Regions from separate parts of the Actinoplanes hulinensis genome, predicted to be linked through region 1. Evidence: riboswitches for the same ligand, from Rfam matches in the RefSeq annotation. Region 1 holds a riboswitch; each other region holds the start of a gene.
The links. Region 1 has a riboswitch for cobalamin ahead of cobN (cobaltochelatase subunit CobN). Riboswitches for the same ligand answer to the same signal wherever they lie in the genome.
Positions count from the first base shown of each region.

Region 2: linked by a shared signal. The riboswitch ahead of KZ829_RS17615 (VWA domain-containing protein) and the one ahead of cobN (cobaltochelatase subunit CobN) in region 1 are both predicted to bind cobalamin.
Region 3: linked by a shared signal. The riboswitch ahead of KZ829_RS06955 (ribonucleoside-diphosphate reductase subunit alpha) and the one ahead of cobN (cobaltochelatase subunit CobN) in region 1 are both predicted to bind cobalamin.

Region 1 covers NZ_JAHXZI010000010.1:96,096-100,282, forward strand. The annotation lists gene cobN (cobaltochelatase subunit CobN) at 1-2,884, opposite strand, end outside; cobalamin riboswitch at 2,920-3,047, opposite strand; gene KZ829_RS44055 (ferredoxin-like domain-containing protein) at 3,152-4,187, shown strand, end outside.
Region 2 covers NZ_JAHXZI010000008.1:359,463-363,649, forward strand. The annotation lists gene KZ829_RS17615 (VWA domain-containing protein) at 310-2,847, opposite strand; cobalamin riboswitch at 2,903-3,027, opposite strand; gene KZ829_RS17620 (gluconokinase) at 3,156-4,187, opposite strand, start outside.
Region 3 covers NZ_JAHXZI010000003.1:115,148-119,334, forward strand. The annotation lists gene KZ829_RS06940 (alpha/beta fold hydrolase) at 1-220, shown strand, start outside; gene KZ829_RS06945 (DUF4262 domain-containing protein) at 824-1,345, shown strand; gene KZ829_RS06950 (ArsR/SmtB family transcription factor) at 1,592-1,936, shown strand; cobalamin riboswitch at 1,992-2,206, shown strand; gene KZ829_RS06955 (ribonucleoside-diphosphate reductase subunit alpha) at 2,331-4,187, shown strand, end outside.

The DNA of each region.
Region 1 (4,187 bases):
CGTGCTCGCCCTGGTCACGCAGGGCGTGCTCGCGGACGAAGTTGTCCGGCTCGTCCAGCCCGGCGATCAGGGTGAACGCGTCGTCGAGCAGCGCCACCACGTGCGGGAACGCGTCACGGAAGAAGCCCGAGACTCGGACCGTCACGTCGATGCGGGGGCGGCCCAGTTCCTCGGCCGGAATCGGCTCCAGGCCGGTGACCCGCCGGGACGCCGGATCCCAGACCGGGCGGACGCCGATCAGCGCGAGGATCTCGGCGATGTCGTCGCCGGCGGTCCGCATGGCGCTGGTGCCCCAGGCGGACAGCCCGACCGAGCGGGGCCACTCGCCGTGGTCGGCCCGGTAGCGGGTCAGCAGCGAGTCGGCCATCGCCTGCCCGGTCTCCCAGGCGAGCCGGCTCGGGATGGCCTTCGGGTCGACGGAGTAGAAGTTGCGGCCGGTCGGCAGCACGTTGATCAGGCCGCGCAGCGGGGAGCCGCTGGGGCCGGCCGGGACGTAACCGCCGTCGAGCGCGTGCAGCACGTTGGTCAGCTCGTCGGTGGTGCGGGCGAGCCGCGGCACGACCTCGGTGGCCGCGAACTCCAGCACCCGCACCACATCCGGCAAAACCGACAAATCCGAAATATCTGGTACGTCGGGGAGCGTCGCCGAAAGCCCGGCGGGAGCGGCTCCCGGGGCGGAAGCAGCCTCGGGAACGCTGGAGGCGACCAGGTCGGCCGGGATCACCGTCGGCCAGCCGCGCTCCTCCATGGCCGTGACCAGTGCCCGCGCCAGCACCTCGATCGCGTCGGTCTCCGCGGTGGACGCGTCCTCCGCGAGGCCCAGCGCCTCCCGCAGACCCGGCAGCGCCGCCACCTGACCGGCCCACATCTGCCGCGCCCGCAGCATGGCGAGCACCAGGTTGATCCGCGCCTCCCCGGCCGGCGCCGCCCCCAGCACGTGCAGCCCGTCGCGGATCTGCACATCCTTGACCTCACACAGCCATCCGTCGATGTGCAGGATGAAGTCGTCGAACTCCTCGTCCTCCGGCCGGCGCCCCTGGCCGAGGTCATGGTCCATCTTCGCGGCCTGGATCAGGGTCCAGATCTGAGCCCGGATCGCCGGGAGCTTGGCCGGGTCGAGGGCGGCGATGGTCGCGTGCTCGTCGAGCAGCTGCTCCAGTCGGGCGATGTCCCCATAGGACTCGGCGCGGGCCATCGGCGGAATCAGGTGGTCGACCAGCGTGGCGTGCGCCCGGCGCTTGGCCTGTGTCCCCTCGCCGGGGTCGTTGACCAGGAACGGGTAGATCAGCGGCAGGTCGCCGAGGGCCGCGTCGGTGCCGTCCGACGCGGACATGCCGACGTTCTTGCCGGGCAGCCACTCCAGGTTGCCATGCTTGCCGACGTGCACCACCGCGTGCGCGCCGAACTCATCGGCCACCCACCGGTAGGCGGCCAGGTAGTGATGGCTCGGAGGCAGGTCCGGGTCGTGGTAGATGGCGACCGGGTTGGCCCCGAACCCGCGCGGAGGCTGGACCATCACCACGATGTTCTCGTCGCGGAGTGCGGCCAGCACGATGTCGCCGTCGTCCACATAGAGCTCACCGGGCGCCTGGCCCCAATGCCGCTCGACACGCTCCCGGAAGTCCCCCGGGAGCTGGTCGAACCAGGTTTGATACCGAGATGCCGGAATTCGCACCGGATTGCCGGACAACTGCTCGTCGGTCAGCCAGTCCGGGTCCTGCCCACCGGCCGCGATCAACGTGTGGATGAGCCCGTCGCCGTCGTAGGACCCGAAGTCACCGATCCGGTAACCCCGGTCGGCGAGAGCCGCCAGCAGGGCGACCGTCGAGGCCGGCGTGTCCAGACCGACCGCGTTGCCGATCCGGGAGTGCTTGGTCGGATAGGCCGACAGCATCAGCACGATCCGGCGGTCGGCGGGCGGCACGTGCCGCAGCCGGGCGTGCGCCACCGCGATCCCGGCCACCCGCGACGCCCGCTCCTCGTCGGCCGCGTAGACCGACAGCCCGTCCTCGTCGATCTCCTTGAACGAGAACGGCACCGTGATGATCCGGCCGTCGAACTCCGGGATCGCCACCTGCGTCGCCGCGTCCAGCGGGGTCAGGCCGTCGTCACTGGCCTCCCAGGCGGCCCGCGAGCTGGTCAGGCACAGCCCCTGGAGGATCGGCACGTCCAGGTCGGCGAGCACCCCGACATCCCACGCCTCGTCGTCACCACCCGCGCTCGCGGTCGCCGGGCGGGTGCCGCCGGCCGCCAGCACGGTCACCACCAGCGCGTCCGCCCTACGCAACTCGGCCAGCAGCTCCGGCGGGGCGGTCCGCAGCGAGGCCGTGAAGATCGGCATGGCCCGCGCGCCCTTGGCCTCGATCGCCCGGCAGAGCGTCTCGACGAACGCCGTGTTGCCGGCCATGTGATGCGCCCGGTAATAAAGCACCGCCACGGTCGCCTCGCCGGTCGACTCCGGGCGCGGCAGGAAGCCCCACTGCGGACTCTCCACGGCCGGCGCGAACCCGTTGCCGGTCAGCAGCACCGTGTCGGAAAGGAAGTCGTGCAGCGAGACCAGATTGTCCGCGCCACCGTGCGCCAGATAGGTGTGCGCCTCGGCGGCCACCCCGGCGGGCACCGTGGACAGCTTCATCAACTCGGCGTCCGGCGCCTGCTCGCCGCCCAGGACCACGACCGGCACGTCGCCCGCGAGCAGTGTGTCCAACCCCTCCTCCCAGGCCCGGCGGCCGCCCAGGATGCGCACCACGACGAGGTCGGCCCCGTCGAGCAGGGCGGGCAGATCGGCGACCGAGGTGCGGGCCGGGTTGGCCGGGCGCCAGGCCGATCCACTGGCCCGGGCGCTGAGCAGGTCGGTGTCGGACGTCGACAGCAGCAGAAACACGCGCGCGCTCCCCTCGGGGTCCGCGCCCCGGGTAGTCGGATGTCACGGCGACCGGAGTTCCTGGCTCCCAGGGCTCGAACTCCCTGGTGACAGTGGCGGGACCGCGCCGGAGTCACACCGGCTTCCTCCGCGGCGTCGCCGCTCGTGAGCCATAACTTTTCCGAACCCCGGTGTCCCGCGTCAAGGCGGAACGGCCGCTGTGACGCTGCCGACCCACCGAGAGGCGAAGGTGAATTCCTGCCGGGGGTCGGCCGTAGTATCCGGGCCATGTCTCCCGTCCGGACTTCCGACACCGACGCCTGCCCCGGCGCGCTGCGGCTGCACGCCGCCGCCGACGGGTTGCTGGCCCGGGTGCGGCTGCCCGGCGGGCTGCTGACCGGGGCCCGGTTGCGCGCGCTGCGCGAGCTGGCCGAGGAGTTCGGCGACGGCGCCCTGGAGCTGACCTCGCGGGCCAATCTCCAGCTCAGAGGCCTGTCGGCCATCGATGCCCCGGCCCTGGCGACCCGCTTGCGCGCCGCCGGGCTGCTGCCCTCACAGACCCACGACAATGTTCGGAACATCGCGTCGCCGCCGCTGCCGGGATCGACGATCCGCGCTCTGATACCGGCCTTGGACCGCGCCGTCCTGGACGATCCCGCCCTGGCCGGCCTCCCCGGCAAGTTCCTGTTCGCGCTCGGCCACGTCACCCTGTCCCCCGACGTCGCCGCCGTCCCGGCCCTCACCAACCCCACACCGGCGCCCACCGTCCACGCGGCCGTCACCACCAGGCCCACACCAATGGCGGCCACCACGCACCCGGCCGCCACCAACCCCACACCAACGGTGCCCACCGTCCACGCGGGTTTCGCCGGGTCGGGGGATCGGGAGCACACGGGTGCCGGGCTGTTCGCGATCCGCTTCGCCGGGCACGACACCGGGCTCCGGGTGGAGGCCGACCGGGTGGTGCCGGCGCTGATCGCGGCGGCGCACGCGTTCCTCGCCGAGCGGGAGGAGCAGCGGGGTGACGGCCCGGCCGCGTGGCGGTTGCGGGAGCTGACCGACGGCCCGGCCCGTGTGTCGGCCCGGGTGGCCGGCGTCCTCGGGCTGACGCCCGTCGCCGTGGCGGCGGCGGTGCCGGTCGAGGCCACCGATGCCACCGATCTGGTCGGCGTGGTGGCTCAGGCGGACGGGCTGGCCGCGGTGGGGGCACTGGTGCCGTTGGGGCGCTTGGCCGGCGTAACCCTCAGGGTTCTGGAGGAGGCCGATCAGCTGGTGGTGACCCCCTGGCGTGGGGTGATCGTGGCCGATCTGACGCCGTCGGCGG
Region 2 (4,187 bases), on a different contig from region 1:
ACCCCACCGCACAGCGCCCGAACCCGGCGGTCCCAGCTCATATGACGCCTCTGTCCTCATAGTGCGGCCCATTCGCGCCGGCAAGCACACACGTAACGTTCTCCGTGGTCGTCTGCCCGTGTCATAGCGGCAGGCCGGGCACACGGACGGCGCGACGTGAGCGCCCGCCGGGCATCCGCACCCTGAAAAAGCACCCACAACCCGCCGGACGCGACCGGCTGACCTCGATGCTGTCCCGGTCCGGCGGGCCGGCACCGACGGGCGGATGAGCGCGGCCCGCGGACACCGGTTCGAACCGCACCGAACCGCCTACGCGGCGCTGCGGTAGGCGCGGTCGGCCGGAGCCGAGGCGGTGCGGTCCGAGGCGGCGCGGTCGGCCGGAGCCGAGGCGGCGCGGTAGGCGCGGTCGGCCGGAGCCGACGCGGTGGCGGCGGCGCGGGCCGCCGGCTGGAGAACGGTGGTGGATTGAAGGTGTTCCAGCGGCATGAGATCGGCTCGGAGAACCGCCGCCAGCTTTCCGGCCAGGCCCAGCCGGACCGGGCCGGACTCGCAGTCGACCACCACGGTCGCCACACCGGCCAGCGCGGGCGCGAGCAGTGCGGGGTCGGGTCCGCTCGTGGCCCGGCCGTCGGTGACCACCACCAGCAGCGGACGCCGTCGCGGGTCGCGGCGGCGCTCGGTGGCGATGGTCGCGGCCGCGGCACGGAGCCCCGCCGCGAGCGGGGTACGGCCACCGGTCCGCAACGCGGCCAGCCGCATCACGCCGACCTCATGACTGGACGTCGGCGGCAGCACCACCTCGGCGTCCCGCCCCCGGAAAGTGATCATCCCGATCCGGTCCCGCCGCTGATAGGCGTCCCGCAACAGCGACAGCACCGCCGTCTTGACCAACGTCATCCGCTTCCGCGCGGCCATCGACCCGGACGCGTCCACCACGAAGAGCACCAGGTTCGCCTCGCGCCCCACATGCACCGATTCCCGCAGATCCCGCGGCGACACCCGGATCCCACCCCGCCGCTCCCGAGCAGGCTGATCCTCGGACCCCGCCCCCCGCACAAGCCGCTCCGGGGCCACCCGGTCCCGGTCCTGGGCCACCCGATCCTGAGCCACCCGGTCCTGAGCCACCCGGTCCTGAGCCACCGACTCCCCCACCAACCAATCCGGGGACAGTCGGTCCTGGGCCACTGACTCCCCCACCAACCGATCCGGGGACAGTCGGTCCTGGGCCACCGGCTCCTGAGACACCGGCTCCTGGGAGGGCTGGTCATGGGAGGTGCCGTTGCGGGTGACGGGGGTCGGGTGGGTAGGGGTAATGGTGTCGAGGGCAGCCCGGTCGAGGGAAGCCCGGTCGAGGGCAGCCCGGAGAGTGGCGAAGAGGTGAGGGACGCCGGAGAGCTTGCCCTGCGGGACGCGGCTGCCGACTACGCGGCCCCGACGGGCGAAGGCCGGGGAGCGGCGGCCGGCGTGACCGCCCTCGCCACGGGCGGTGATCCGGAGTGTGCGGGTGCGGAACGCCTGGCCGGCAGTGGCGGTCGCGCCCGCCTTCTCCGGTTGTGGCGCCCCGTCGTTGCTGGAGGGGGGCGTGCTCTCCTCCGTACCCCCGTGGGGTGATCCTGCTCCGGACGGCCCGCCGCCGTCGCGCGGGGTGTCGTTTCGGGGGCCTCCGCCGCCGGGGCCGCCGTCGTCCGGGTCCGGCTCGTCGTCGGGGTCGCCGCCGTTTCTACCGTCCTGGCCGGCCTGTTCGCGATCGGCCTGTTCGCGGTCGGCCTGTTCGCGGTCGGCGCGTTCCTGTTCGGCACGTTCCTGTTCTGCCTGGCGTTCGGCTTCGGCCAGGGCGTCCTCGAGCTTCTGCTCGTCGGTGCCGGGCGGGTCCAGCGGATCGGTACGGCGGCGGTGCGGAAGGGCCAGCCCGGCGGCGTCCCGGACGTCGTCGGCGGTGACCCGGTCGCGGCCGTGCCAGGCGGCCAGGGCCACGGCGCAGCGGGCGACCACGATGTCGGCGCGCATGCCGTCCACGCCGTAGGCGAGGCAGACCCGGGCGATCCGGTCGAGTTCGGCGTCGGGCAGCGTCACCGCCGGAAGGGCGGCGCGGGCGGCGGCGATGCGGGCCGCGTAGTCGCGTTCGGCGCCGGCGTAGCGCGCCGCGAAAACGTCCGGGTCGGCCTCGTAGGCGAGGCGGCGGCGCACCACCTCGGCGCGCTGGCGGGCGTCGCGGGGCGCGGCGACGTTCACGACCAGGCCGAACCGGTCGACCAACTGGGGCCGGGGCTCGCCCTCCTCCGGGTTCATGGTGCCGACCAACAGGAATCTCGCCGCGTGCTTGACCGACACCCCGTCCCGCTCGACGTGTGCCCGGCCCATCGCCGCCGCGTCCAGCAGCAGGTCCACCAGGTGGTCCGGCAGGAGGTTCACCTCGTCGACATAGAGGACACCCCGGTGCGCGGCGGCGAGCAGACCCGGCTCGTAGGCCTTCACCCCGTCGGTGAGCGCGCGCTGCAGGTCGAGCGTGCCGACCACCCGGTCCTCGGTGGCGCCGACCGGCAACTCGACGAGCGACGCGGGCCGGACCGTGGCGGCGGCGGCCGCCGGGGCGCCGGGGAGTGCGGGGTGGGGGCCGTCCGGGCAAGCCGGGTCCGGGGCGGCGGGAGCGCAGGCGAAACGGCAGCCGGGTACCACCGTGACCGGTGGCAGCAGGCCGGCCAGGGCGCGGACGACGGTGCTCTTCGCGGTGCCCTTCTCGCCTCGGACCAGGACCCCGCCGACCGCCGGGGACACCGAGGTCAGCAGCAGGGCCAGGCGCAGGTCGTCGAGGCCCACCACGGCCGAGAACGGGTACGGAGCAGTCACCAGGATCCCTTCCGGCGGGTGTCCACGCCCGCTCGTCGGTCGACGCGAGCGGCCGGAGTCTCCTGACTCCCGGATCGACGTTTCCCGCTCGCCTTCCGGCGTGGGCGCCGTGGCGTGTGGTCAGCGGGTCGCTCCCCGGTCACAGTGGCGGGACCGTCCCGGAATCGCACCGGGTTCCTCCGCAACCGCTCGCCGGTCACTCTTCCCGACCGGCCGGGCACCCGTCAACGCGGGATCCGTCACCCGCCGGCGCGGCTTCTCCGGGGGCGGTCTGCGCCGCACTGTCCGATCAGGTACGGCGGGGCGGCTCAACCGGTTACGGCCTTCTCGGTGGCGGGCAGGGGCTCGGGAGCCAGACGGTCGAGTTCGGCCACCACGTCCAGGACGGCCAGGGCGGAGCGTTCCACCAGGGGGCGCAGGCGGCGGTAGAGGGCGGCGTCCTCCGGGTCGGGGTGGGTGGCGTTCGCGGTGGGGACCAGGTCGGCGGCGCGGTCCAGATCGGGGAGTTCGCCGAGGGCGTGCCGGGCCAGAAGGCAGGCGCCCAGGGCGGTGCCCTCGGGGACGTCGGCGACCGTCACCGGGAGGTCGAAGGCGGAGGCCAGGACGGACACCCACAGGTGGGAGGCGGCGGCGCCGCCGGTGGCGCGGATCTCGGTGACCGGGCAACCTTCGGCGTCGAAGGAGTCGCGGACCAGGGCGAGCTGCTGGCACACGCCCTCCACGGCGGCGCGGACCAGGTGCGGGCGGGCGTGTTCGCGGCGCAGGCCCAGGTAGGCGCCGCGCATGCCGGGGCGCCACCAGGGGGCCCGTTCGCCCAGAAGGTAGGGCAGGCAGAGCAGGCCCTCGCTGCCGGCCCGGATCCCGGCGGCCTCGGCCAGCAGGGCGGCGTCCAGGTCGTCGGCGCCCTCCGCCTCGGCGGCCGGTTCGCCCGGGGCGCCGGCGGCGAGGCTCTGGGCGGCCCAGCGTACGACCGAGCCGGCGTTGTTGACCGCTCCGCCGATCACCCAGCGGTCCTCGGTGAGGGCGTAGCAGAACAGGCGGCCGGCGGCGTCGGCGGTGGGGCGGTCCACGACGGTACGGAGGGCGCCGCTCGTGCCGAGGGAGACCGCCGCGACGCCGGGCGGGGTGGCGCCGACGCCGAGGTTGGCGAGCGGGCCGTCGGCGGCGCCGATGATCAGCGGTACGTCCGGGGGCAGGCCCGCGGCGGTGGCCACCTCGGGAGACAACCGGAGGGCGTGCGTGGTGGGGACGACCTCGGCGAGCTGCCCGGGGCGCACGCCGGCGATCGCCAGGGCCTCGTCGTCCCACCGGCGGGAGTGGATGTCGTAGAGGCCGGTGCC
Region 3 (4,187 bases), on a different contig from region 1:
GGCCTGGGGCGGCCCCTGGGACATCGACGTCACCGCGGTGCGCTGTCCGGTTCACCTCTACTACGGCGACCGCGACAGCCTGGTTCCCGAAGCCAACGGCCGCTGGCTGGCCGCGCACCTTCCCAACCCCACCTTCGTGACCTCTCCGAACGCCGGCCACGGCACCACAACCTTCGCCCACTGGGACACCGTCTTCGCCGACCTACCCGCACCTGTTTGAGCTCGCTCGCGCGCCTGGCCCGCAGACACCGCCGAACAGCGCTTGAACGGCAGATCAAGGCCCGATGCGGTGGCGTCGTACCAAGTCGCGGCCAGAAACGGCGACAGCGGACGTCTTCCAGTTGCTGTGGTGCCCGGCGCTGCACGACGACGACTGCCGGCCGCTGCCGCTCGTGCGGTGGCGCGCGGAGGCCGCGATCGGCGAACTGCTCGATAATCCGGAGCCGCCGGACGACGAGGCCGTCGAGGACGATCACGTGCCGGTGGCCTGCGCGCCGAGTCCCGAGCGGGTCCGGGAACTGCCCGACGCCTGGGAACTCGATGACGGCCTGCGCGATCGGGTAGAGGCGTGGGCGCAGGAGCGCGGGTGGAGGTACTTCGCGCACCTCAGCGCCGCCGACGGCACCAAGGCGGGCGGCCGGCCGGAGTGGATCCAGGACCCGCAGTACCCGGTGTGTGACTGCGGCACCACGGGTACAGCTCGGTTCGCTCTGCGGCAAGCGGCCATCCGCATCTGCCGCTGGACATGCGCCCGGCTGAGTCTGCCGTCACTGACCGTAGCACCAATGCTGCCGCTGACAGGGTCATCGCATACCCTCGGCGTGTGTTCGAGGCTTCGCGGATCTGCCGCTGCATCATCTGTCACGACTACGGCGATCGCGATGACTACGATGCGGCCGACGATGGCGTGATCGGCAATGTCAACGAGTTCGGGTGGAGCGTCACTGGTGTTCCCGCGGATGAGCAGGGGCCGGGCTGGTCGTACACGATCGGCCGTTGGCACAGCCGCGGCGGGCCCGAACTGGCCATGTTCGGACTCGACCTTCGTGTCATGCAGTCTTGTCTGAACATCCTTGGCCAACGGGACGGCCTTGCCGACGGCCAGTCCCATGACGATGTCGTCAACGGTTACCCGGTGCGCCTGAGGACCGTCGAGCCGACCTGGTATCGGGCCTTCTTCGGCCAGGCCATCTGGTTCTACCGGCGCCCGCCCGTTCCGATTCTCGAAGTCGTCTGGCCGGACCGCGACGGTGCTTTCCCCTGGGACACGGGAAGCCTGGCCCAGCCACACCTCTGGCTCGCACCCGCCGCGCACGTGCAAGGTGTCTGGACCCAAGACGTCTGAACCGAGGTAGGCGTACGGGCTGGAGCCGATCGACTGGAACCGGTCGGCCCGTGCGGGCCTTACTTGCCGCGCTCGGTCGTCACCTCGCCCGAGGCCGGTCGGAGGGCCCGGGAAGACTCGACCTGATCCCAGGGCTCGTCCGGCAGCGCCGGCCCATCGACCCAGCCGGGAACCGAACGCTCCGCCGAAGCGACTCATCCGGTAAGGACGGTCAGCGAGAGAGCGGGTCACAGGATGAGATACGGCGTGCAGAGACGGCGGCCGCGGGGCTGGGCACATCCCGACCTCGGTGACGTCGACCTCGGCAGGGTGCTCGATGCCCTCGGCGACCCGGTGCGGCTGGAGGTCGTCCGGCAACTGGCGGCCGCCGGGGGAGTGGTGCGGGGCGCGTTCGATGTGCCGGTGACCGGTCAGACCCTCTCCCATCACCTGAGGACTCTCACCACCGCCGGTCTCGTACGGGTGAGCCAGGCCGGCCGGTTCCGGTGCTGCGAGCTGCGTACACGTGAGGTGGAGCAGCGCTTTCCCGGATTGCTGCCGGCGATCCTGGCCAATGCCGGCGGCGGTGCCGTACGAACGATGCCGCCGTGAGAGTGACGGTTTGGACACACCATGTGGGGCTGTGACTTTCCGATGCCGCCCATATATGGTGTTCCCCGCAGCTGGTTCGGTCGCGCCCGTCAGGGTGTGTCCGAGGCAACAGGGAACCCGGTGTGAAACCGGGACTGCCCCGCAGCGGTGAGTGGGAACGACCGCCGTCATGAAGCACTGGGCTCGTCAGAGCCTGGGAAGCGACGGCCAGTAGGCGGCTTTACCCCAAAGCCCACGAGTCCGAAGACCTGCCAGCGCGCCGTGCATCTCAGGTGATGCGCGGCGGTCGAAGGCCGCGTGGGACGGCCGACGCCATCAGCCGGGCCCTCACGGGCCGCGGCGGCGTCCTCCTGCGCACCCGAGACCTCGGCCGGCGTGATGAGGGGGACGAGACATGACAGCAGCTACGCAGGATCCGCCGGCTACCGGACATGTGGTGCCGGAGCAGCGCCGCCATGTGATGCAGGTGCGCAAGCGAAACGGCGATCTGGAGCCGGTCGACGTCAACAAGATCGTCAAGGCGGTCGAGTTGTGGGTCACCGATCTCGGCGAGGTCGACCCGCTGAGGGTGGCGACCAAGACCATCAGCGGCCTGTACGACGGAGCGACCACGGCTGAGCTCGACAAGCTGTCGATCCAGACGGCGGCCGAGCTGATCGGCGAGGAGCCGCAGTACTCGAAACTCGCCGCCCGGCTGCTCGCCGCGTACGTCGACAAGGAGGTCCGCGGCCAGGGTGTCGCCAGCTTCAGCCAGTCGATCCGCTACGCCCACGGCCTCGGCCTGATCGGCGACGAGACCGCGGCGTTCGTGGCCCGCAACGCGCGTAAACTCGACGACGCCGTGGACGTCGCCGGTGACCTGCGGTTCGAGTACTTCGGCCTGCGCACCGTCGCCGACCGCTACCTGCTGCGCCACCCACGGTCCCGCCTGGTCGTGGAGACCCCGCAGTACTGGCTGCTGCGCGTCGCCTGCGGGCTGTCCACAGACGCCCGTGAGGCGATCGGCTTCTACCGGCTGATGTCGAGTCTGGCCTATCTGCCCAGCTCACCCACGCTGTTCAACTCCGGAACCCGGCACACCCAGATGTCGTCGTGCTTCCTGGTCGACTCGCCGAAGGACGAACTGGACTCGATCTACGAGCGTTACCACCAGGTCGCGAAGCTGTCGAAGTACTCCGGCGGCATCGGTATCGCCTGGTCGCGCATCCGCGGCCGGGGCGCCCTGATCCGCGGCACGAATGGAAAGTCCAACGGCATCGTCCCGTTCCTGAAGACGCTCGACGCCGGGGTGGCGGCGGTCAATCAGGGCGGCCGCCGCAAAGGCGCCGCATGCGTCTATCTCGAGCCGTGGCACCCGGACATCGAGGAGTTCCTGGAACTGCGCGACAACACCGGCGAGGAGTCCCGCCGCACGCACAACCTGAACCTGGCGAACTGGATCCCGGACGAGTTCATGCGCCGTGTCGAGGCCGACGGCGAATGGTCGCTCATCGACCCGTCCGACGCCCCGTCACTGCCGGACCTGTTCGGTGACGAATTCACCGAGGCCTACCGGGCAGCGGAGAAGAAGGCTGTCAAAACCGTCAAAGCCCGCGATCTGTACGGCCGGATGATGCGCACCCTGGCGCAGACCGGCAACGGGTGGATGACGTTCAAGGACCGCTCGAACGCGCTGTCGAACCAGACGGGCGAGCCCGGCAACGTGATCCACCTGTCGAACCTGTGCACCGAGATCCTCGAGGTCAACAACGACGACGAGACGGCCGTCTGCAACCTCGGCTCGATCAACCTGGGTCAACACGTCAACGTTGACGGTGTTGACTGGGTCAAGTTGAGGGAGACGGTGCGGACCGCGGTCGTCTACCTGGATCGGGTCATCGACATCAACTACTACCCGTCGCAGCAGGCCGCGGCCTCGAACCCGCGGTGGCGGCCGGTCGGGCTCGGGCTGATGGGCCTGCAGGACGCGTTCTTCACCCTGCGACTGCCGTTCGACTCGGCCGAGGCCAAGGAACTGTCGACCCGGGTCCAGGAGGAGATCTTCCTGACCGCGCTGGAGGTGTCGGCCGACCTGGCTTCGACTTTCGGGCCGCACCCGTCCTATGCGCAGACCCGCGCGGCCAAGGGCGATCTGCACCACGAACTGTGGGGCGCCCAGGTCGCACAGGCCGACCGCTGGGCGGCGCTCAAGGAGAAGATCGCCGAGCACGGGCTCCGCAACTCGCTGCTGATCGCGATCGCGCCGACCGCG